3 regions of the Shewanella oneidensis MR-1 genome follow, and region 2 is predicted to be linked to each of the others. Evidence: riboswitches for the same ligand, from Rfam matches in the RefSeq annotation. Region 2 holds a riboswitch; each other region holds the start of a gene.
What was found. Region 2 has a riboswitch for lysine ahead of SO_RS14645 (Na+/H+ antiporter NhaC family protein). Riboswitches for the same ligand answer to the same signal wherever they lie in the genome.

Region 1 (8,161 bases), 2.2 Mb from region 2:
AGGGAGGAGTTCTTCCTGCTGCTGTTGATCGCCACAGCCGGTGGTCTGGTGCTAGCTTGCTCCCGCCACCTCGCCTCCCTGTTTATCGGGATCGAGATGCTGACCCTGCCGATGTTCGGTCTGGTGGGCTACGCCTACCGCGAGCGCCACTCGCTGGAAGCCGCGGTGAAATACATGGTGCTTTCTGCCGCCGCCACCGCCTTCCTGCTGTTTGGCATGGCGCTGCTCTATGCACAGGCAGGCAGCCTGAGCTTTGCCGCCCTGGGGCAGACCCTGGCCGAGAGCCCGGCTCACCACCCACTGCTGATGGGCGGTTTGGGGTTAATGCTGGTCGGCTTTGCCTTTAAATTGTCGCTGGCCCCCTTCCACCTCTGGACCCCGGATGTCTATGAAGGTGCCCCGGCACCGGTCGCCACCTTCCTCGCCACCGTCAGCAAGGTGGCGGTCTTTGCCGTGTTGCTGCGCTTCTATCTGGCGGTCCCGGCGGCGAGCGATCCCATGATCCACTGGCTGCTGGCTGCTATGGCGGTCATCTCCATCCTCGTCGGCAACCTGCTGGCACTGGTGCAGACCAACGTCAAACGGATGCTGGGCTACTCCTCCATCTCCCACTTTGGTTATCTGCTGGCGGTGATCGTGGCGAGCCGCATCGGCCAGATGCCGGTGGAAGCGGCCGGGGTCTATCTGCTGATGTATCTCTTCACCAGTCTGGGTGCCTTTGGCGTGGTGAGCATGATGTCGAGCCCCTATCGCGGCAAGGATGCAGACTCCCTGCACAGCTATCGCGGCCTGTTCTGGAAGCGTCCTTACCTCACCGCCGTGCTGACGGTGATGATGCTCTCTCTGGCCGGTATTCCGATGACGCTCGGCTTTATCGGCAAGTTCTACCTCATCGGCGTCACCGTCGAGGCACAGCTCTGGTGGCTCTCCGGTGCCATCGTGCTCGGCAGCGCCCTGGGTCTCTACTACTACCTCAAGGTGATGGTGACCCTCTATCTGCGCGAACCGGGCATGCAGCAGCGGGATGCCAGCGCCGACTGGGCACTCTCCTCCGGTGGCGTGGTAGTACTGCTCTCTGCCGCGCTGGTGGTGTTGCTGGGACTCTATCCCCAGCCGGTCATCACTCTGGTGCAGGGTTTCCAGCACGTGGTGTTGCAGTAACGCGATGTTACAGTGCCCTTCTGCCCATCATCTTGATGGCCTTGAGGGAGCGGTGGCAATCGATTAGGATAAACTCAGTTTACGTCACCGTTGACGACGGGGTTTATCCTTCTCGATGAGTTCAAAAACTATTTGGTTCAATTCAAAACCAATCTAGTTCAACAAACACTTATCCGGCTCAGTTAAACACTCTTTAGCTGAGCCTAAACTCAAGCCTCTTTTATATAGAGGATGACTTTTCAAAAAATGCCTGTTTAGAAAATCTTATTTATAAATCCCACCTGCAGATAATCATCCATCGGCATATTCGCGCTTGGCTAAATATGGGCAATATATGAGCGACATATATACAACCCTTTGCGATACTCAAAATACACGCAAAACCACACAGACAATTAATTAACCTGAGATCGGTTTAACGAGCCATAACTGCAATAGCATTAAACTCCGCGCTAGTGATGTTCAATTGTGGCTTATTGTCTTTCAATTGATAGGCGATGAGCCCCGCAATCATATTGAGCATAAAACCATGCCCGCTGCGGTGTCTAGAGTGCTCTATTTGAGAGATATTTTTTAACTGGTCGTTGATGGTTTCTATGATGAAACGTCTCGACAACATTGCTCTATCCCATAACGACATTACCTTTTCTTTCATATTCTTACGCACATTTGTTACCAGTGTGACGCCTTTTTCCTGCAATTCACTGGACAGCGCTTTACTGATAAACCCTTTATCTGCATAGAGTTTATCCATATCACTGCGCACCATCTCATTCATCGGTTTTGTGTCATGTACATTCGCTGGGGTCACTTTGGCCGCCACTATTCCGCCTTGATGATTCACAATCAAATGCAGCTTAAAGCCATAGAACCACCCCATGGTGCCTTTACCTCTGCACGCCAGCCCCGCCAAGGTTTTATGGCGATGAATACGTAGGTTATGACACACTTTGATGCGGGTTGAATCAACAAATTCAGTGCCAGTGGGTTCACTTTTGAGACAGGTAAAGTCACTGCAAAGCGGCACTAACGCTGTCGGCATCACCTCAAGAAAGCGGGTATAGCTGAGTAAGTTGGGAAAAGCGGATTTATAGAAATGAGCCAAGTAGCCAATGTAAAAGTTCTTGAAATCACGGTGATGAGACATCTGAAAAAGTATGATGATGGTCATCACTTCGCTCATCGTCATACGGCCAGCACGTTGACGCTTGCGTGTGCCATCGGTTAACAGCGTTTTTTCCCATTCTGGAATAAAAACAGCGCAAAAATCATCGACATCGCAAAACACTTCCACTCATTTATGCAAAAGCCCTCCGGTGTGATGGGGCTTTTCTTGGTCGAAAGATCCGATCACTTGGAGGGCTATTAGTTCAACATTTCTTATCCCTAGTTCAGGTTAAATAAGCCTTGCTAGGCTAATCCTATGGGCTTGTAACAAGAGCCCTTTAAAAGCACAGATAAAAAGACACCTAACAAAAAGCCGAGTGGTTAACCACACGGCTTTTTTAATGAGCGCTATTTAACGGCTTTGTAAGAAACTCACCCGGGCCTTAGGCGCTCGCAAGCGCTTGGCGGGTTTTAGCCTTTTGCAGGTGATAGGCGCTAAACAGGATAAACCACAGGGCGCTAACGCATACACCCGCTAAGGTCGAATGCATAAAGCCCATGGCCAAGTAGCCTAAGGCGGCGCCAAAGGCCATGGCAAGGGCGTAGGGCAGCTGGGTCATCACATGGTCGATATGATGGCAACCTGCGCCGGTTGCCGACAAAATACTAGTGCTCGAAATCGGCGAGCTGTGATCACCAAACACTGAGCCGGCGAGCACTGCGGCAAGCATTGGTAGCATTAAACTGATATCACTTGCGGCGGCCATATCGCCAGCAAGGGGTAGCATAATGCCAAAGGTGCCCCAACTGGTGCCAGTAGCAAATGCCATGGCGCAGGACAACACAAACACCACTGCAGGCAACACTTCAATTGGCAAGTTACCATTGGCAAGGGAGGCTAGGTATTTACCGGTTTCAACATCGCGCACTACGGCGCCAATCGCCCAGGCAAACAGCAGAATATTGATGGCTGGCAGCATCGCCATTACGCCTTGGGGCGCGGCTTTGATCCAGTTTTTTGCGCCAAGTTTTAGGCGCAGCGCCAAGGCAATCGATACCCCTAAGCTGCATAGAGCGCCATACACTAACGATGAGCCTACGTTAGTGTTTTCAAAGGAGCCAAGCACACTAAAGGGCAGCCCTTGCGCGCTAAGCACCGCGGCGCCCGAGTCAATCATAAAGTAAACCGTAGCGGCGGTTAGGGTGAAGATGGGCAGCACCATGTCAATCATGCCGCCGTTGCTATCCTCTGGGCTTTCCATATCTAAGCCAATCGGCCGGCCTTTAGATTCATCCCACAATTTGCCCTGCAAAGCACGCTCTTCATGCCAGCGCATCGAGCCGATATCGAGCTGAAAGGCAATCACCACCAGCACCATCAGCAGGGTAAACACTGCGTAAAGGTTCATCGGGATCATCTCCACAAAGGCGGAGATGGGGCTTTGGTCTGTGATGCCGTGGGCCGCCATAATGCCGCCAACGAGGGCGATAATATAGGCGCCCCAAGAGGAGATAGGCATCAGCACACACACGGGCGCGGCGGTGGAATCTAAAAGATAGGCCAGTTTGGCGCGGGAGATTTGAAAGCGGTCGGTCACCGGGCGGCAAATCGCCCCCACCGATAAGCTGTGGAAAAAATCATCGATAAAAAATGCAAACACCATGATGCCAGTTAAGCCCTTAGCGCCGCGGCGAGTTTTAGCGCGCTTGGCCGCCCATTCGGCAAAGGCGCGGGTGGCGCCAGAGACGCTCATCAAACTAATCAGCCCACCGAGCAGCAACATAAACAGCAACATATTGATATTGTCGCGATTAAGTGCGCCATCGACCCAAAAAATCCTCAGCACGGTATTGAACATATAGTGCAATGAATCAAAGGGAGAAAACTGATTGAGTAACAAACTGCCGGCCACAATCCCTACGCCAAGGGATAACAGTACGCGGCGAGTGATGATCGCCAAGGCGACGGCTAACAAAGGGGGAAGCACTGACCAACCGGAGTCGGCAAAATGACTAATTTCCATGATCTCTTTTCACCTAAAGAAAACGGGTGGAGATCTACCGAGAGGATAAAGAAACAAAACCTATAGGGAGGTAATACTCCTCAGCCCCTTCAGGTAGCGCTCCATAGTGGATGACTATGGCAGTCTTGCACCTATTTGATGCAAAACCAGCAGCTCGGTTTGATGACCTGGCTACTTCGGCGCTGACTCCTTTCCTTGTACATCTGCGGCATCACCCTCCGCACAAGTAGTCATAGGCAGCGCGCCTCTACTTAAAGGTATTCGAGCGGGCATTCTAGCGAGATGGGAACTGATAGCAAGTATTTTGATCCCATTCGCGCATAAAACAACGAATCACCTACAAGTTGGCAACGGAAGAAACATCTGCTTTTCAACCGTCGCAATGGCGCAAAATGGGCTTATACGAGTAAATGTTTGCCAAAGAAATCCAAGGTTCTTGCCCATGCGAGCTCAGCCGTTGGCTCATCATAACGGGCGGTGGAATCATTGTGGAAACCATGATTCACATTCGGGTAAAGATAAGCGGCGTAATCGGCTTTATTGGCCTTTAGCTGGGCTTCATACTCGGCCCATGTATCGTTAATCCGTTGATCTAAAGCGGCAAATTGTAACATTAGCGGGCCTTTAACTCGGCTGCGTAGCTCAGTGACCGCTGGGGTGCCATAAAAAGGCACGCCTGCGGCAAGCTCGTCCGGGATGATGGCGGCGAGCATATTGACGATATAACCACCAAAGCAAAATCCGACGGCACCGAGTTTGCCATTACTCTGCGGGTGCGACTTTAAAAAGCGGGCGGCGGCGATAAAATCCTGCTCGATTTTGGCTCTATCGAGGCTCGCTTGCATGGCGCGGCCCGCATCATCATTACCAGGATATCCACCAAGGCTGTAAAGCGCATCGGGGGCAAAGGCGATATAACCCTTGGCCGCTAAGCGGCGGGCCACATCTTCGATATAAGGATTAAGGCCACGGTTTTCGTGTACCACTAACACCACGGGGGCTTTTTTAGTGGGATCTAAGGTCTTAGGATCGCCAGCCTTTTGGCCAGGGATCAGCAACGCGCTTGGCAAGACTAAATAACCCCGCCCTTCGCCATAGCCTTCGGGGGAAGGAAACTTCACATAACTGGCTTGGATTGTGGGATCGTTAAAGGAGACTTGTTCGGCTAAGGCATAGTTAGGCATCAGTGCGCCTGTGAGTGTGCTGAGGGTAAAACCCAGTGCCACTAAACCTGCGAGGCGCATCATAAACTCACGGCGGTCGATGATCCCGTGGGCATACTCATCATACCAATCAAAGGCTTCCTGCGGGATGGCTTGGGAAGGTGCTGTGGTTAGTTCTGGCTTATCATCTGAGCTCATCGTTTTCTCTCCATTGAACAAGCTAACCACAGGTTTACATAGCTTGTGGGTAATTTATCGGCGTCACTAAGCGTAAAGGATAAGGGCTTATCAGGGCAATCTGCTTGTGTTATCAACCTAATAATTCTCGGCTCTCCTTGCCGCAATCTTTGCTTTATTCTGCCGAGCGCTTTTTATTCCATAGGGGCTTTTTTGTGTATAATGTCGCCAATTTACAAACGAATCAGTTTACATTTCAATAACATAAATTGCCAATGGAGTTCAGATGGCTATAGGGATATGTAGGATAATTTGCATCACTGCTACGCTCACGCTGTTAACCGCTTGCGATAATAGCGTTTCTGCCACCTCGGCTGGCATACCCACTGAGCGTGAGTATCAGATTATTTCCACCTCACACCTTAATGATGGTTTCGAAACCCGCAAAGTGTTGCAGGCACGATTGCTGCTGGATTACCAATTACAGGATGCAGAGAGCAAGGCGGCCAGCTTAACCACGCCATTAACCCATAACGCCCGCTTTTTTATCCAACCTAACCTGCTGCAAATTAGCGATTATGGCATACCCATTCCGGTGAGTAATATCGACCCTAGAGCCAAATCCAATGAAATCGTTCAGTTGGTTAAAGATGGCTTTAAGGTGGAGTTTAACAATGGTGAAGTCCGTCAATTAACCCCCATTGCCAAGATGGATCAAAAAGATCTCAAGGAGTTATTTGAGCGCTGGCATAATCTTAATAACTTGTTTAAACAAGCTCCAACCTTGCCTGTGGCGCTTGAGCCTCGCGTCGGTTATAGCATAAGCGCCCCCATGGATGGGCGCTTAACTTGGACGGTTGAGCAGGTCAGTGAAGATAAGTTGATCGCCGTTTTACAAGGTGAAAAAGGCAAGTATAAGGCCTATGGTAAGTTCGAACTTAACCGCAAAACCGGTTGGTTAGAGAGCATGGTGTTTTTTCAACGGGAAGAACGCCAAGGCAGCACCTTCACCCATCGTATCGTGATGGCGCCTAAAGATAGGCCTTATATCATGGGCATGTTATGGCATGCCGATGATACCTTTGATGCTGAGCGCGATAGGGATGATCAGCAAAAAGAGCTGTACCGCATTAGCGATGTACCGCAGGAATATCGCCCTAATGACGAGGCATTTATTAAATCCTTATTACCTGAGCAGCAAGGTATTTTAGATAATGTTGGCCCTTGGGGCACAGATACCCCCGAAGATCTGCAATTGCGCTTTGTCCACAATATGAGTCCGCAATATGTGGAGGCCGATGTGCGCTATGAAGACTTAAGCGCCTATGATGCAAGCGGTAAACCGATTGACATTCACTTCTGGCAACATGGCAAAGGTTGGGCGAGGAATTACAATCGCACGATTGAGTCTTCAACCGATATTATTGCCACAGGTTGGGATAACACCGCGAATAAACTCAAGCAGATAGACCATATTAATGCCAAGCTAACGCTTATCCCACAGGCGAATAAGATCGTCGAAAAGTCGTGGGATGAACTGGTATCAAAGCCCTACACCTTTGGTGATGCCAGCCTAACAATCCAAGTGCTCGATGCCGAGGCAAAGCTCTTTAAAGTCATATCGAAGCAGAGTGACAATCAGAGTATTAATCTTCCTTTCCAACAGTTTAAAGGCATGATGGCGGAGGCTCGTCGCGAGGGTAATTATCCTACATGGCTTGCGGCGACGGAAAAGGAACTGCTAGAGCAATTAATAGGTGCCGATGAGAGCCATCATCTGACCACTAACGCCCTGCTACTCAAGCTGGATGAAATCCCCAAGACGGTCATCTTGATGGAGCAGCAACCCCAGCCGGAGTTAACCCAAACCAAGACGATCCGCTTTGTACAATTTACCGAATACAACAAAAATCTGGCAAACCCTCCCAGCGAGTTTGGCAGCACTAGCCTAGGTAGCTTCACCAATCCGACGCTAGATACCACTAAAAATGAAGTCAATACGACCCAAGGGATAAAACCTGTGACTGATAATGGTCATAATCTGTATATTCCCATGTCAGCGGCTTTGGCAACTGCCTGTAAACCTGAAATAGAACAAGGTTTTAATGAGGGTAAAAACCCAGTCACTTGGCAGTTTGATCCCAATGGCCTAAACGGCAGTGCCTATATGTTGATGACTCCGGATCATGTGCGGCAGTTTTTCTACGATAAGCAGATCAAGGGTAAGATCCGTTGCCAAGGTGATATCCATTGGCAGCCTTTAGAACTGGCCGCGACAGACCGCCCTTGGTTAATCGATTTACAGTCTTGGCTGACGCAAACCGGATATGGCAATGAGCCGAGCAGCGATCTTAACAATTACTTTAAGGTCGAAGATGCCCAAGGCAATCTGTTAACCATTCGACTCCCCGAAAATACTCAGCAGCGGATTAACGAGGTGCTAATCGATGGCCGCTATTTAAGTGTCACTGGCCCCGCCGCCAAGGTGAGTTATATGACGATAGCCAAAGAAAGCGTCGATATCCCCTA
Region 2 (8,161 bases):
CTAATGAAAGGCTGACACCTGTGCCGCGGAAAATACCATCAAGCTTACTGCTTTGCACACTGGTAAAGCCGTTATTGATCCAATCCTTTGCCCGTTCTTTATTGGGGTAAACATAATTAAACCATTCTTTTTCAGCGTGAATTGCACCATTTTCAGCATTACCCCCAATACGCTTAATATCATATACCGGACGCTTCAGCCCAAGTTTGGGATATTCAAACTCGATACCATAATCGGTAAAGGGATCGATAAAACCAGGATAGATAGTATAACCACTGAGATTGATCTTTAATGCCGCAGCTGGGATATCATCTTCTTCAATAATGGCTTTGATACGATTGTTTTCAACTAACAATGTGGCATTTGATAGTCGTTTTCCTGGTGCAATAATTAATTCTGCATTAGTAAATGCGGTTAACTTATTGACGGGGGCAATGGGATTGGCCTCGGCAAAAATGGGATGGGATACCAAACTACTTATTATGCCGCAGCTTATTATTATCTTGTTGTTTATCAGCATTTTTTATTCACTAAGATGGAGGGGAATAAAGAGTAACCTAAAGCAGATGTAAATACTAAAGCTGAATTGTAACGCAATTTAAGCATTTGCTTGAATGCCAACGGCGGGTTTCGTAGACAATAAAAAAGCCCGCATTGCGCGAGCTTTTTTTAGTTACTTAGTGTTAATAGCAAACAGCTGTTACCAACACAGTTCTGGATTAGATTAAGAAATCATCCATAGAACGGCCTTTATTGACTTCGTTCTTAAATACCGTTGGCATACGACCTTGACCAGTCCACTGGATCACTTCGCCGTCAACTTCAATTTGGTATTTCGCTGGACGAGGAGCGCGTTTTTTGCTCGAAGCTTTAACCGCAACACCGCCTAAGTCGTCGATTGATAAACCAACAGCTTCCATTTGTTGACGGATTTCTTCAATCTTGGCATTACGAGCTGCAATAGCTTGCAGCTCTTCTGCTTCCATTGACTCACGCTCAACTAAGATTTTATCTAGCTTAGCCGCTAAATCACGCAGTTCTTCAACGCTGAGATCTTTTACAGCAGCTTTAAAACGACGACCGTGAGTTAATATTTCTAAAAATTCGCTCATATCTATTTTCGTCCCACTCTATTTTTAATACAGGATAATGGTGAACAACAGCTAAATGATAGAAACTAATATTGCTCGAATCAAATAAAATTATGCAATAAACAGAAATTAAATATTATTTAAGTTTTGAACTTTTTATATGTGGCAAATAACTGTTCAAAAATGTGGCCAATACCACAGTCTTAAAAAATGCAAACAGGCGTTTGACTTTGATTGACGTTAACGTTAACAGGACGTAAAGTGGCGCTATCCTGCATTGGTGATGACCAATGTTTTGTCCATGTACATGAAAGTGTAGGAAGGAAACCCTATGAAAGTATTGGTGCCTGTTAAGCGCGTAGTTGATGCCAATGTGAAGGTCAGGGTAAAAGCTGACAACACCAGCGTTGATACCGCAAACCTCAAAATGGCGTTGAACCCTTTTTGTGAAATTGCAGTAGAAGAAGCGGTTCGTTTAAAAGAAGCGGGCAGTGCTACAGAAGTAGTGGTCGTTAGTATCGGCAATAAAGCCGTTCAAGAACAATTACGTACCGCGTTAGCCCTAGGTGCTGACCGTGCTATCCATATTGATACTGAAGAAGAGTTAGCGCCAGTATCCATTGCTAAATTACTTAAAGCCGTACAAGAAAAAGAACAAGCGCAATTAGTACTGTTTGGTAAGCAATCCATTGATGGTGATAACAACCAAACGGGCCAAATGTTTGCGGCATTAACCGATATGCCACAGGCAACTTTTGCTTCAGCAATCAAAGTTGAAGGTAATTCAATCCAAGTGGCCCGTGAAATCGACGGTGGTATGCAAACCCTGAGTCTGCCATTACCTGCGGTAGTGACAGCCGATTTACGTTTAAACGAGCCACGTTATGCTTCATTACCGAACATCATGAAAGCCAAACGTAAGCCATTAGATGTGCTGACGGTAGCGGATTTAGGTGTGACGCTAAAAGCCCATCAAACTGTAGTCAAGGTGACGCCACCTGCTGAACGTAAGGCCGGTATCATGGTTGCGTCGGTAGCAGAGCTGGTTGAAAAGTTAAAGAATGAAGCGAAGGTGATCTAAATGGCCATTTTAGTATTAGCTGAACACGATAATGCGGCTCTTAAACTGGATACCGCTAAGGTTGTCACCGCAGCGCGCGCAATTGGTGATGATATCCATGTATTGGTCGTCGGCCATCAATGTGGCGCAGTGGTTCAAGCGGCGCAAGCATTACAGGGCGTCGCCCAAGTCTTAGTCGCCGATAACAGCGTTTATGAAGCGCATTTAGCGGAAAACGTGGCTAAATTGCTGGTGGATTTAGCGCCAAGCTATAGCCATATCCTCGCAGCGGCATCAAGTGCGGGCAAAGATACTTTGCCACGAGCAGCCGCCTTGTTAGATGTTGCTCAAATTTCTGAAGTGATTGCTGTGGTGAGCAGTGATACCTTTGTGCGTCCGATTTATGCGGGTAACGCTTTAGCGACAGTACAAAGCCACGACGCTGTTAAAGTGATGACAGTGCGTGCCAGTGCCTTCGATGCGGCAGCGCAGGGCAACAGTGCCGCCGTGACCACCTTGGATAAAGTGTTTGCAGCCAAAACTCAGTTTGTTTCTCAATCTTTAACGGTATCAGCGCGTCCAGAGTTAGGCAATGCGGGCATTATCGTGTCCGGTGGTCGCGGCATGGGTAGCGGTGAAAACTTCGGCATGTTAGAGCAATTAGCCGACAAGCTTGGTGCCGCAGTTGGTGCATCACGGGCTGCGGTTGACGCAGGTTTTGTGCCTAACGATCTGCAAGTCGGTCAAACAGGTAAGATTGTCGCACCTAATCTCTATATTGCTGTCGGTATTTCGGGCGCTATCCAACATCTAGCAGGGATGAAAGACGCTAAGGTAATTGTGGCTATCAACAAAGATCCTGAAGCGCCTATCTTCCAAGTGGCCGATTATGGTCTCGAAGCCGACTTGTTTGAAGCTGTTCCTGAGTTGATTGCATGCCTAAGTTGATTTTATTCGTGATCTAAATCAGAGTAAGCGGCTTTGCGGTGGTAACTGCTTAGCCGCTTATGTTTTTATGTGCCTCACGCCCATGCATGGGCGTTCTTAGAAGTAGAGACGCACCAAATATCAGTAGTGATCAGTAGGGTGATTCCATTGATCGATCACGAAAGGATTTGGTACCGAAGTGGTTTGATTTATCACGATCAACTGCTGGGGTTGTGCTGAATAGGTACAATACTGCCGTAGTATTTCCTGATATGGATATTCGGAATCGTTACTATGGAGTGCTACTGATAGGACAGGTGATCTTGGGTAGCAATTGCCTTTTCCAACCAGTTCAGTCGCCCTCCATTCGTTCTTTGACGAAGAAATGATCAATGACTGTAATTAGTTATGCCGATTCGGCACTTTCTTTGTTGCCGCCTGTGGTGGCAATTGTATTGGCGATTGTTACTCGCCGAGTTCTCTTTTCCCTCGATTTAGGTATTGTGATTGGGGTGTTATTACTCTATCAATTTTTGGCACTGGCTAGCGCTGAGTTTTTATTTAACAACGTAAAAAGACTTTTTGGGTCGGAAGCTGGGGTAAATTCTTGGAATTTATACATTCTCGGTTTCTTAATTGTATTGGGGATGATCACTGCTCTTATTACCGTGAGTGGAAGTGCGCGGGCGTTTGCCGATTGGGCGCGCTTGCACATTCGTAATAAACGCGACGCCAAACTACTGACCATGTTTTAGGGTTGTGTTGTATTTATTGACTATCATTTCAATAGCTTATTCGTTGGTTTCGTCGCCAGGCCCGTGACCGACCGCTACCATATTTCCCGTGCTAAGTTAGCTTATTTATTAGATTCTACCGCTGCGCCGGTTTGTGTTCTTTCGCCAGTATCAAGTTGGGGCGCTCATATTATTGCGCTGATTGGCGGCATATTAACGGCCCACGGCGTTGCGGATTCAGGGCATTTAACTGTCTTTATTCAAATGATCCCTATGAATTTTTACGCTATTTTCTCTTTATTATTACTGCTTTGTGTCTCCTTTATGGGGTTAGATATTGGCCCGATACGCGAACATGAATTAAATGCTATGCGCGGTAATTTATACGATGAAACTAAAGGTTTACCGCCAGGCGCAAATGCCGATTTACCCGAAGCTGATACAGGTAAAATCCTCGGATTATTTTTACCTATAACAGATTTGCCACTCTGTATTTTATGATCGACAGTGGTGCTCAAGTGTTAGCGAAAGAAGGTATTGAATTTAATGTTATTTCAGCCTTTGAGAAAACCGATGTCAGTTCATCCCTGTTCTTTGGGGCTTTAATTGGTTTAGCGGTTGCGCTGGTGCTTAATCTAGTACAAGGCGTTGAAAAGTCCATGGTGGTCAAAGGAGTGGTGCAGGGCGCTCGCTCTATGCTACCTGCTATTTATATCCTATTGTTTGCTTGGACTATTGCAGGTGTGATTGGTCAGCTAGAAACCAGTAAGTTTATGGCGAGCCTCGCGACGGGTAATATTCCCTTTGCCTTTTTACCGGGGTTGATGTTTGTGTTAGCGGGCATAACAGCATTCTCCACGGGAACCAGTTGGGGGACATTCGGGATTATGCTGCCGATTGCGGCGGATATGGCGATGGGGAGTCATACTGCCATGATGCTGCCTATGTTGGCGTCGGTATTGGCTGGAGCGGTATTTGGTGACCATTGCTCACCGATTTCTGATACCACGATTTTGTCGTCAACCGGAGCGAGTTGTCATCATATTGATCATGTAGTGACTCAGCTTCCCTATGCTGTGATTGTCGCGCTTATTAGCTTGGTGGGCTATGTGGCACTTGGCGTGACGGAATCGGTCAATGCGGGACTTGTCACTTGTAGCGTATTGTTTGTGTTGACGATTATAGGCTTACGGATAAAGTCAAAAAGCGTTGTTTAATCGGTGTGTGATTTAACATCTTTGTTATACCAATCACATTAAATATCTAATCAGTTCAGAGCCTCACAGGCATCTCAATCCAAGGCGCATTGACGAAGAAATGGTTATTCCCTTTTAAGTCAATGTAACACGGGAGTGAGATGCCAGTGAGGCTCCCGAAGGGCGGGGTTGAACGTGCTTTATACTGCGTTTAAGGCTTTCGACAGAGCACCACTATGCCTTCAAGCCTTCGCCTTGTCTAAAGCCCGTTTAACTCCCGCTGAATGAACAGATATTTAATACGATTGGTATTAAACCTCTCTTAGGCATCATTTTATTGAGAAGTTTAAACAAATCAGCCAGCAACTATGCTGGCTGATTTTTTATCTATCAATCATCCCAGATTATTTGGTCTGATTGAGTCCGCGGCGGTTGAGTAAACCCTCGGTGGTGGGTTCTTGTCCGCGGAAGTTTTTGTAAGCTTCCATTGGCGCAATACTGTTGCCCACTTCGCGAATGGTCTTGCGGTATTTCATGCCGATGTCACGGTTTAAGCCACCTTGAGTTTGCACATAGGCAAAGGCATCGGCCGCTAAAATCTCACTCCACATATATGCGTAGTAACTTGCTGAGTAGCCACCGGGGAAAGCGTGGGCAAAGTAAGTCGACTTATAACGTGGTGGTACAGCGGTGATATTTAAGCCGTGTTTTTTCAGCGCATTGGCTTCAAATGTTGCTACATCTTGCAGTGGCGCATCAGGGCTTAATGAGTGCCATTCCATATCAACGAGGGCGGCAGCCATATACTCTAACGTATCGAAGCCTTGGTTGAAACTACCTGATTTTAAAAGTTTTTGCAGTAACTCATCAGGGATAGGTTTGCCCGTTTCGTAGTGTTTAGCGTAATTTGCTAACACTTTAGGGTGAGCTGCCCAATCTTCTTCGAAAGTCGATGGGAATTCCACAAAGTCACGGGATACTGAAGTCCCTGAAAGACTTGGATAAGTCACTTTGGAAAACATACCGTGAGTGCCGTGACCCATTTCGTGGAACATAGTGGTGACTTCATTGTAGCTAACGAAGGTCGGTTGACCTTCTGGCGCTTTTTTAATGTTCATCACGTTAACCACGACAGGCTTTGTGCCTTCGAGGAAGGATTGACCCACAAACGAACTCATCCATGCGCCACCGCGTTTGCCTTCACGGGCAAAGTAGTCAGCATAGAAAATCGCCATGCTTGAGCCATCGGCATCAAACATTTCGTAGGCTTTCACATCTGGGTGGTATACAGGCAAATCTGGGCGTGGCTTTAAGGTAACGCCATACAGCTCTTTAAGGGTATAAAACACACCATCTTCAAGTACGCGGTTAAATTCGAAGTAGGGGCGGATGCTATTGGCATCGAGGGCGTATTTTTCTTGGCGAACTTTCTCGGCGTAGAATTCCCAGTCCCATGGTGCGAGTTCAAACTTGCCACCGGTCTTGTTGATCATCGCTTGAATATCGGCGGCTTCTTTCTCAGTATTGGCAACAACGGCTGGCACCATTGAGCCGAACATGCTGTAAACCGCTTCAGGGGTTTTAGCCATTTGCGGTGCAAGGCGATAGCTGGCCCAGTTTTCATAACCAAGCAGTGCTGCACGTTCGGCACGTAATTGGGCTAAGCGAGACACTAAGGATGCGGTTTCGTTTTCACCCTTTAACCCACGGTTTGCCGAGGCTTCCCAAATGCGTTGGCGCAATTCACGGTTCTCTAATGAGGCCAGAACTGGTTGGCGAGTGGTGTTAGTGATGTTGATTAAGTATTTACCATCGTGGCCTGCGGCTTTGGCATCGTTTGCTGCTGAGGTGATTTCACTGTCAGAGAGGCCAGCGAGTTGCTCTTTGTTATCGACAACAATGGCGATGTCTTTGGTTAAGCGCAGTAAGCGTTGGGAGAATTCATTGGTAAGTGTAGATTGCTCTTCGTTTAAGGCACGGATCTTTACTTTTTGCTCATCGGTCAGTTTTGCGCCTGCCATGATGAAGCGTTGATGGTACATCTCGACCAAACGCACTGCTTCAGGGGTTAAGCCTAAGTTATTGCGATTGTTATAAATCGTTTCAATACGGGCAAACAGCGCTGGGTTGAGGTTGATATTGTCCGAGTGGGCTGCCATTTTGGGGGCCATTTCACCCTGGATTTTGCGCAGGGTTGGATTGCTGTTTGAACCTGCTAGATTGTAGAACACACTTGATGCGCGATTGAGTAGGGCTCCACTTTTTTCCATGGCGACAATAGTGTTATCGAAGGTAGGCGCAGCTGGATTATTCGCAATGGTCAATATTTCTTGGTATTGCTCTTTAATGCCTTGTTCAAGTGCAGGCTGAAAATGCTCATCTTTAATGGCATTGAAATCAGGTGCTTGATATTGCAGCGTGCTGGCTTGGAACAAGGGGTTTTGTGTTTGCACTGCGGTGACATTTGTGGCTTTGGTATCTTGAGAACTGCAGCCTGTCATTGCTCCGGTCATCAGTGTGGCGCCAATGGCGATTGCAATAAAACTTTTACGCATAGTCGAGTGATTTCCTTAGAATTGTAGTTTTAGAATTGTAGTTATTCGTGACTCTAGTGTTATTAACTTAAATAGGACTGAAAACCTATAGTGTGAATTGTAAGAAAAAGTAAACAAAAAGCGCCCCAAGGGTTTTGGGGCGCTTTGAACTATTTTATTGCAGAGAAAATAGGCTTCCGCTTTTTACTGCCTAGTCAGTCATGCGATGATTAAATGACTAATTAGCGAGTAAACTTATGGTATTTATCAATACCTGTGCTTCTTCCTGTATCGTGACATACTGCGCAAGATTCGGCAGTCGGCTGTTTAAACCAATCAGGCACGCTAAGCACACTGATTTCACCACCATTGCTTTCCATGTGAGCCTTAGCAGCATCACCAGTGTGGCAGGCGTAACAGTTTGCTGTTACAGGGCTGGTCATTTTACTACCGGGTTCAAGAATGTACTGGTTAGGTATTTTCTCAAGTTCAATCGCTGTTTCGTGACAAGCAACACAGCTTGTTGCCGCTTCAATTGCGCTTGCTCCGTTAACGGTTCATCGGCTTTCACTTCACCCACTTTAGCACCTTCACCCCAGTGCCAGCTGTGAACCATTGG
Region 3 (8,161 bases), 840 kb from region 2:
TTTTTTAAAATGTTTAAATGATAAATCAAATGTAGAACACATTTTAAAAGATGTCCGGCCAGCATAAGGTGATTTCGCAGAGGAATCTAACAAACCCTTGTCAAGATTAAGCAAACTTAATGTTATCTGCTTAACTGGCCAATGACGACATTGTACTCGTTTTAGGCATTTGTTAACAAATGAAATGTTAACAAATTTCTGGATTAGGCGTTAATTTACCATGATATTTACTTTAGTCATTGATTAGTATAACTAATGTATTTCTAATTCTTGTGAGCGAGTTCACGCCTCTTTGGATTTTTGAGACGCTCTGCTAAACTAAGTCGGGTTCATTTTTCGACTAGACTACCGATGGACAACATGACTCAAGATTTGTGGCAGCATTATCAAACGCCGTTGTTTTTGCTTACTCAAGCATTATCCTGTAATTTTTCTTTTGCTGTAATTACCGCCCATAACCCCGCTTCAACCCTCCTTAGTTCCAGCCAAAACCGTTTACTCGACCGTCAATTACTTCGTGAAATTGAATTATTAGGCAGTCCCTATCGCGCACTTATCGGTGCATCGCCTGATTTATCCCATATGGAGAAGAGTTGGGCCGTGTTTATCGACAGAAGCATGGCATTACAATTAGGGAAAAAGTTTAATCAATATGCCATCTACATGGTGGAAAGGGGTGAGGTGAGTTTAGTGCCTTGCACTTTAGCCGGATATAACGAAGTGTGTTTAGGCCGATTTAACGATTATGTCCGCTTAGTTTATGAGCTGCCAGACTTGGTCACCTAACTACAGCTTACTCTTTTTTAGCTATTTTTTCTGACTAGGCTTTGCTCTCTCACAGCAAGGCTTGGTGAGTGTTTTTTTAAATCCATTGAATTCCACATCAAGCCTATACTGTTTTCTCGTTTCTTTTTGCTTTGGTCCATAAATCCCCATTGTTTTTAAAAGCGTTTATTGAATTTGTTTATCAGGTGTGAAATTAGCATTGACTTCATTAGGGGTTTATTGCTACTTTTTTCGTCCCTTTCCGGCGGAAAGGAACAGAAGAGGAGCGTTAACTAGGTAGTCAATCAGAGGAGCACAAACTCCAGCGATGATTGATGAGGGAGATTAGCGCCGAGGCATAGATGTGGTTGCTGCATGTTTATGTCGGTCGCTTAGGCTGAATCCTAACGATTGTCACCTGTAATTGGTGGAGAGCTTCTGGTGACGATTGCTGTTTCCCTTCTTTTGGGGTGCGTATCATTGAGCACCAGGCTCTTCGAACGAAGTTAGTTCGGAGCGTAATCATGTTAGTTAATCAATCTGTTATTGAAGTTTGTATCGTATCTCTTGCTTTTGCGGAGGTGCGCTAATGTCTCTTGTTGTCGCTAAATTTGGTGGAACCTCAGTTGCCGACTACGGCGCAATGAATCGCTGTGCCGAGATTGTGCTGGGTAATCCCGATTGCCGTTTAGTGGTGGTTAGCGCCTCAAGTGGCGTGACCAATCTTTTGGTTGAACTCACTCAAGAGTCGATTAACGACGATGGTCGTTTGCAACGATTAAAACAAATTGCGCAAATTCAATACGCTATCTTAGATAAACTCGGTCGCCCCAATGATGTTGCGGCCGCGTTAGATAAGCTGCTCAGCCGCATGGCGGTCCTGAGCGAAGCCTTAGTCTCAGCACGCAGCAAGGCGACTATGGATGAGTTATTGTCCCTTGGTGAACAATGTTCATCAGCATTATTTGCGGCAGTGTTACGGGAAAAAGGCGCGAACTCGAGCGCATTCGATGTGCGCCGAGTACTGCGTACCGACAGCCATTTTGGCCGTGCCGAGCCACAAGTTGAACAGATTGCCTTGTTATCCCGTGAACACTTATTGCCGCTGTTGTCTGAACAAGTGATTGTAACTCAAGGTTTTATTGGTGCAGATGAGGCGGGGCAAACCACTACGCTTGGCCGCGGTGGTAGCGACTATTCCGCGGCATTGTTAGCTGAAGCCTTAACAGCCTCTGCGGTTGAGATTTGGACCGATGTGGCGGGGATTTATACGACTGATCCACGGCTTGCACCAAATGCCCATCCTATTGCCGAAATCAGCTTTAACGAAGCTGCTGAAATGGCAACCTTTGGTGCCAAAGTGCTGCATCCTGCGACGATTCTTCCAGCTGTGCGTCAACAAATTCAAGTGTTTGTGGGTTCAAGCAAGGAGCCAGAAAAAGGCGGGACTTGGATCCGCCACCAGGTTGAAGATGCGCCTGTGTTTCGTGCTGTGGCGCTGCGCCGTGATCAAACCCTGCTGAATTTACACAGCCTACAAATGCTACATGCGCAGGGCTTTTTGGCCGAGACCTTTGCGACCTTAGCAAGACATAAGATCAGTGTGGATTTAATTACCACCTCTGAAGTTAACGTATCACTCACGCTTGATAAAACTGGCTCCGACTCCAGTGGCCAAGGTCTGTTAAGTGAAGCGTTGCTGCAAGAGTTATCACAACACTGCCGTGTGCGCGTGGAGGATGGTTTAGCCCTAGTTGCGATTATCGGTAATCGCATAGCCACCACAGCCGGTATTTGCCGCCGCGTGTTTGAAGTGCTGGAACCCCATAATGTGCGCATGATCTGCCAGGGTGCGAGCCCGCATAACTTGTGTGTGTTAGTGGCCGAATCTGAAGCGGCGCAGGTGGTTAAAGCGTTGCACGAAAATCTGTTTGAAGGCGCTTAATATGTTGCCGACAACATCGTCTCTGCAAATTGGGGAGCTTGCCGCAGGGCAGGCGCTGACGTTGCCGATTTATCATTTCAAGCCAAGCGGTAAGCATTCTGGCCCGAAAGTCTATATTCAAGCCAATGTCCATGGCGCTGAAGTGCAAGGTAATGCGGTGATTTATCAATTGATGAAGCAGCTCGAACGCTGCGATATCTTAGGTGAGATTACCTTGGTGCCGTTAGCTAATCCGCTGGGGATTAATCAAAAAAGCGGTGAGTTTACACTTGGGCGTTTTGATCCGATAACTGGCGTAAACTGGAACCGAGAGTATTTGAATCACGCGATAGATTTGCCAACTTGGTATAAGGAACATGCTGAGCTAAGTGATAGCGAGCTTATTCAAGCTTATCGCAGCACCTTGGTTGAAGCTTGCCAGCGGCGATTACGCAACGATTGGGGGGTGACCACGGGTCATAGACTGGCGGTTAACCTGCAGGCCATGGCCCATGAAGCGGATATTGTATTAGATCTCCATACCGGCCCGAAATCCTGTAAGCATTTGTATTGCCCTGAATATGATATTGCTTCGGCGCAGTTTTTTGCGATTCCTTACACCTTAGTGATCCCCAATAGTTTTGGTGGTGCGATGGATGAGGCGGCATTTTGTCCTTGGTGGCAATTGAGTGAAGTGGCTAAAGTGATGGGGCGGGATCTCGAGATTGCCGTTTCAGCATTCACCTTAGAACTTGCGAGCCAAGAACGTATTTGCCTTGAGGATGCACTCGTCGATGCTAAGGGGATTTTGGCCTATTTAAGCCATCGTGGAGTGATCGCCGAGCAAGTGGAACCCGCTAAGATGCGGCGTTTTGGCTGTTATCTTAAGGACTATAAAAAGTATCATGCGCCGATGGCTGGCTTGGTTGAGTATGTGGCTCCTGTCGGCGAACCGCTTGCGGCGGGTGAGACGTTAGTGAACCTGCTGCGGCTTGATTTATATGGCAGTGAACAGGAACTGACGGCGCTAAGCTTGCCACAGGACTGTGTACCTATTTTGCACTTTGCCTCGGCGTCTGTACATCAAGGTACTGAGTTATATAAGGTGATGACCAATCTGTTTGAGTTGCCGCATTAAACGCGAGATCCCCAAACAAAACGCCAATCCAATAGCATTGGCGTTTGTCTTACATTTTCAGCTACTTGTTATAGCCACTTAAATCGATAGAGAATGACCATTTGTAGGGCAACAAGCGAGACTAAAATGATGCAAAAGCTGGTAAAGGCAAAATTGTTATCCGCGCCAGGAATACCGCCAATGTTTACCCCAAGTAATCCAGTTAAAAAGCCCAATGGAAGAAAGATTACCGATACTAATGACAAAAAATACAACCGTTTATTTAACTGCTCTGATTGTTGACTGAGTAATTCTTCTTGAGTCACATTGGCCCTGTCGCGTAGTGCGTCTAAGTCTTCAATAGTACGGATAAGATTGTTGGTTGTTTCACGCATTTTGAGTTTTTCGGGCTCGTTAAAGAGCACAAATTGCTCCGATAGCATCTTAGCGAAAGCTTCTTTCTGGGGGCCTAAATAGCGGCGCAGCGCTACGGTTTGCCGACGCAGCTCGGCGATATCTGTGCGTAAATCTTTAACATTGCCAGAGACAACTTGTTCTTCTAATTCTAAAAGCTGTTCCTCAAGCGTATCGATAAAATCCACTTTTCGTATGGTGAGCCTTTCACAAATGGCAACGATAAAGTCGCCAGTGGTAGTGGGGCCTGTTCCTGCCATAATCGAACCCGCGACATCCTTAACTGACTGAAGCTCGCGCTCGCAGGTAGATATTATGCGCTGGTTATCAGCATAAATACGAACGGCCACCATGTCTTCAGGGGCCGAATCTGGGTTTAAGTTAACGCCGCGCAGGGCGAGCAGTACCCCTTCACCAGCCAGCACGGTTCGAGGGCGGGTATCTTCGGCGAGTAGTGCATCAGATTCGACTTTGTTGAGACCGCAGTGTAATACCCAATGGCGGGCTTTTTTGTGGCGATAACGCAGGTGTATCCAAACCAGCCCATCTTTAGGGTCCCAGTTGTCAAGTTGTTCAGGACTTAAGGTTGAGCCTGCCTGTTCGCCACTTAGGACTAGGCTGTAAATAAATCCATCGTGCATATCGCATTCCATCTCTTGCTAAATTGTGGGTTCAAGCTAACTGATTTCGTTGTGCAAATGAAGTCTGATAGCCCTTAATTCTAACAATTGATCCTGTGATTGGGCTAAGCAGCTGGTCAAGCAAGTTATGATGAAATGCATTAAAATTAGGTTCAGTTGTCATGTATTGAGAAGAAAAAATGGAATATGAATTTCGGCGTAACAGTTTGACAGGCACGTTTTTAGCCAGCTTTAGTATGGACCATGAAGTGCTGGGTCAATGGTTTTCAGAAGAGTTAGGGCCAGAGTTAGCCAAAATTCAGCAAGTGCTCGATATTATCAAAGAAATTCAATCGGGTAAGCGTGATTCTTGGCGTTTGATCGGTAAAGATTTTTCCTTAGATCTGGATGAAGAGCAGGCGCGAATTTACGCCAATGCGTTGGGATTTGAGCAGGATTATGAACTCGAAGAGGCTATGTCACTTTATGATGCCGAATCTGAAGCCTATTGTGGGCTGGAAGATTTAGAAGAAGCCCTACTCAGTTGGTATAAATTTGTGCAAAAAGGGCTATAGCATCTCGCCGTTAAGATCGAGATATAATAAAGGCAATCCATTGATTGCCTTTATTATTTTTAACTGTTAAATCGTTAACGTATTAAGCATTAATTGTTTAGATACCTTACCGCCATCTCGGTTCTCGATTTGGCATTGGCCTTACGCAGCAGATTTTTCACATGCACTTTCACTGTACCTTCACTGATGTGTAAGTGTTCTGAAATCATTCTATTGCTTAAGCCTTCCGCCAGTTGTTGCAGGATTTGCAACTCCCTTGGTGTCAAGCTTGAAACCCATTCTTGCTCATCGGCGGCATTTTTAAGTTCATAGAGGTATTCTGCAACTTCTTCACTGATCACCCTGTGGCCTGACATGGTATTTTTAAGTTTATCAAGGAGGAGGTCTGGTTCAGTATCTTTAAGTAAATAACCGTCCGCCCCAGCACGTAAAAGGCGAATAACATCTTGTTTTGCATCCGAAACTGTAAGGATGACAATTCGTGAAGTCACGCCTTCTTGGCGCATGGCATTGAGGGTATCTAGGCCCGTCATTCCCTTCATATTCAAATCGAGTAAGACGATGTCTGGTTCATCTGTTGCAACGCTGCTTAAGGCATCTAAACCGCTGCCTACTTCACCGAAGAGACTAAAGTCGGGGTCGGAGGTGATTAGTTGGCAAATGCCTTTACGAAGGAGTGGGTGGTCGTCCACCACAAGAACTGAATAAGGTTTACCCATGTGTAGGCTCCTGTTGGGAAGGGAAGATTAAAGTGACTATGGTTCCCTGTGACAAATTTGATGTGTTGTGGGACTCAAGGGGCGAGTCTGGATTTTCTTGATGACGTTGTTCAGTCGTGGCAGTGCTATTAGTGTGCGTATCATTGCTACTAAATACAACCTCACCGTCTAATTTGCTGGCACGCTCATGCATGATGCCGATACCGAAGTGTTGATCCCGCTCTTTAATATGGCCAATGCCGACGCCATTATCACTCACACTGATATTGACCATGCCCCTGTCATCCTTGTAACAGCGGATATTGATATGACTTGCATTGGCATGTTTGATGGCATTGAGGGTTGCTTCACGGGTGATCTGCAAAATATGGATATGCTGTTTTGCCTCAAGCCATTGAGGAGAGAGTTTATAATCGAGATGGATCTTGATATCAGTATTTGCCCTAAGTTGCTCAAGCATTGCTTCCATCGCATTCTTCAGATTGGGTTCCTTGATGGTTAATCTAAAGGTGGATAACAACTCCCTTAGCTGTACATAGGCGGTGCTGACTCCTTCATTGATTTCGGTGAGTTGCACCTCTACCGCAGGGCTGCGGCAACTATGATCTAAGTTCTTACGCAGCAGGCTAATTTGAATTTTTAGGAAGGAAAGTACTTGCCCTAGCGAGTCATGTAATTCCCTTGCGATGACGCCACGCTCTTCCATTAGGGCTAACTGTTGTCTTTGCTCAGTGGCGTTATGGATCACGATGGAACGAGTTAGCATGATGGCAAAGTTTTTAAACAGTGGAGTATTAATATCCTGCGCAGAGATAAGTTCTAAATAACCTAAATTAGCCTGTTCAAATTGCAGCGGAAAACGCGTGCTGTTGTCAGCGCTTTCTGGCCAGCCACCATTGGCCTCAATCATTTCGAGTTCCTGCTCTGGATACTGGATAATCAGTCTTAAATAGTCGATAGACTCATAATCTTTTAGCTGATTTAACGCTGCTTTGAGTGCTTTATAGTCCAACTTCTTGGCATTGAGTGTTAACAAGGTGTCGTATAAAAATGCTAACTCATTATTGGCTCGGGTTAGTGCCAAGGTTTTTTCAGCCACTTGGGATTCTAAGTTGCCATACAGAGTGGCCAGTTCGCGCGCCGTTTTTTGCAGTGCATCGGTCAGTGCGGTGAGTTCTATGTATTCGGTTTCGGGCATTTCGATCTCAAAGTTGCCCTTAGAAATCGTATTGGCAGACTCCATTAATTGTTGCAAGGGCACAACCACTTTACGTTTGGTAAAGCGTACCGCTAAAAAGGCAATGGAGAGCATAAGCCCAAGCCCAAAAATTTGGCTCGCGGCGAGGAGTCGCAACTTAAAGGCGGCATGATGCTCCATTTCCAATACCAATAAATCAATGGTATCGACAAAGTCCTTGAGCGAGGCGGCGTAGTCGCGGGAGTTCTCTTGCTCTATGTAGTACTTCATCACCAGCCATTTATCGATAACAAGCTGATATTGTGCGGCTATTTTTTTAGGGCTTAACCAACTCTTGGAGGGGTGTAGTGCTTCAGAATGCAGCGTGTTTTCAAACTCGGTGATTTTTTCTTGGGCGGCTTCACTACCAGAATTGGCGTAAAACATCAGCCGATAGCTTTGCATCCGCAGTGAACCCGAAGCGTTGATGGCTTTCGCATCGCCTAAGCTGTATGACAAATTGATGATTGCGAAAATCGCTAGGCTGCTAGAAAGCAAAATCAGTACTAACATTAAACCCAGAATTTTTGAGGTAAGACTGCCTCGTTTCATATGTCGAATACCTTGTGGCGCTTGAGCTAATGGTACTTTAGCCGTGTTTTTTACATTAGAAAATAATGTATTACATTAACAAAAGCATAGAAGTGTGAACAACAACACTATTACATTTTGATCTAGCGCAAACTTCGTTTCAGATACCCCCTAAGAGGTATATTTTTAGCGGTATTTAGCTACTAACTTTGGCGCTGGAGATGTCGTGTTTTACAACAAAAATGCAACGCGGAGATGA

Region 1: linked by a shared signal. The riboswitch ahead of SO_RS04700 (Na+/H+ antiporter NhaC family protein) and the one ahead of SO_RS14645 (Na+/H+ antiporter NhaC family protein) in region 2 are both predicted to bind lysine.
Region 3: linked by a shared signal. The riboswitch ahead of lysC (lysine-sensitive aspartokinase 3) and the one ahead of SO_RS14645 (Na+/H+ antiporter NhaC family protein) in region 2 are both predicted to bind lysine.

The regions. Positions count from the first base shown of each region.
Region 1 covers NC_004347.2:1,038,281-1,046,441, reverse strand. The annotation lists gene nuoN (NADH-quinone oxidoreductase subunit NuoN) at 1-1,161, shown strand, start outside; gene SO_RS04705 (IS982-like element ISSod20 family transposase) at 1,577-2,455, opposite strand; gene SO_RS04700 (Na+/H+ antiporter NhaC family protein) at 2,712-4,292, opposite strand; lysine riboswitch at 4,379-4,550, opposite strand; gene SO_RS04695 (dienelactone hydrolase family protein) at 4,691-5,653, opposite strand; gene SO_RS04690 (hypothetical protein) at 5,919-8,161, shown strand, end outside.
Region 2 covers NC_004347.2:3,275,695-3,283,855, reverse strand. The annotation lists gene SO_RS14665 (amidohydrolase family protein) at 1-520, opposite strand, end outside; gene SO_RS14660 (H-NS histone family protein) at 720-1,112, opposite strand; gene SO_RS14655 (electron transfer flavoprotein subunit beta/FixA family protein) at 1,423-2,172, shown strand; gene SO_RS14650 (electron transfer flavoprotein subunit alpha/FixB family protein) at 2,173-3,099, shown strand; lysine riboswitch at 3,195-3,391, shown strand; partial or broken gene SO_RS14645 (Na+/H+ antiporter NhaC family protein) at 3,471-5,029, shown strand; gene SO_RS14640 (M3 family metallopeptidase) at 5,413-7,563, opposite strand; partial or broken gene SO_RS14635 (multiheme c-type cytochrome) at 7,785-8,161, opposite strand, start outside.
Region 3 covers NC_004347.2:4,117,619-4,125,779, reverse strand. The annotation lists gene SO_RS18550 (DUF3293 domain-containing protein) at 352-786, shown strand; lysine riboswitch at 1,037-1,211, shown strand; gene lysC (lysine-sensitive aspartokinase 3) at 1,355-2,710, shown strand; gene SO_RS18540 (succinylglutamate desuccinylase/aspartoacylase family protein) at 2,712-3,827, shown strand; gene SO_RS18535 (zinc transporter ZntB) at 3,896-4,861, opposite strand; gene SO_RS18530 (YacL family protein) at 5,041-5,415, shown strand; gene SO_RS18525 (response regulator) at 5,505-6,134, opposite strand; gene narQ (nitrate/nitrite two-component system sensor histidine kinase NarQ) at 6,127-7,923, opposite strand.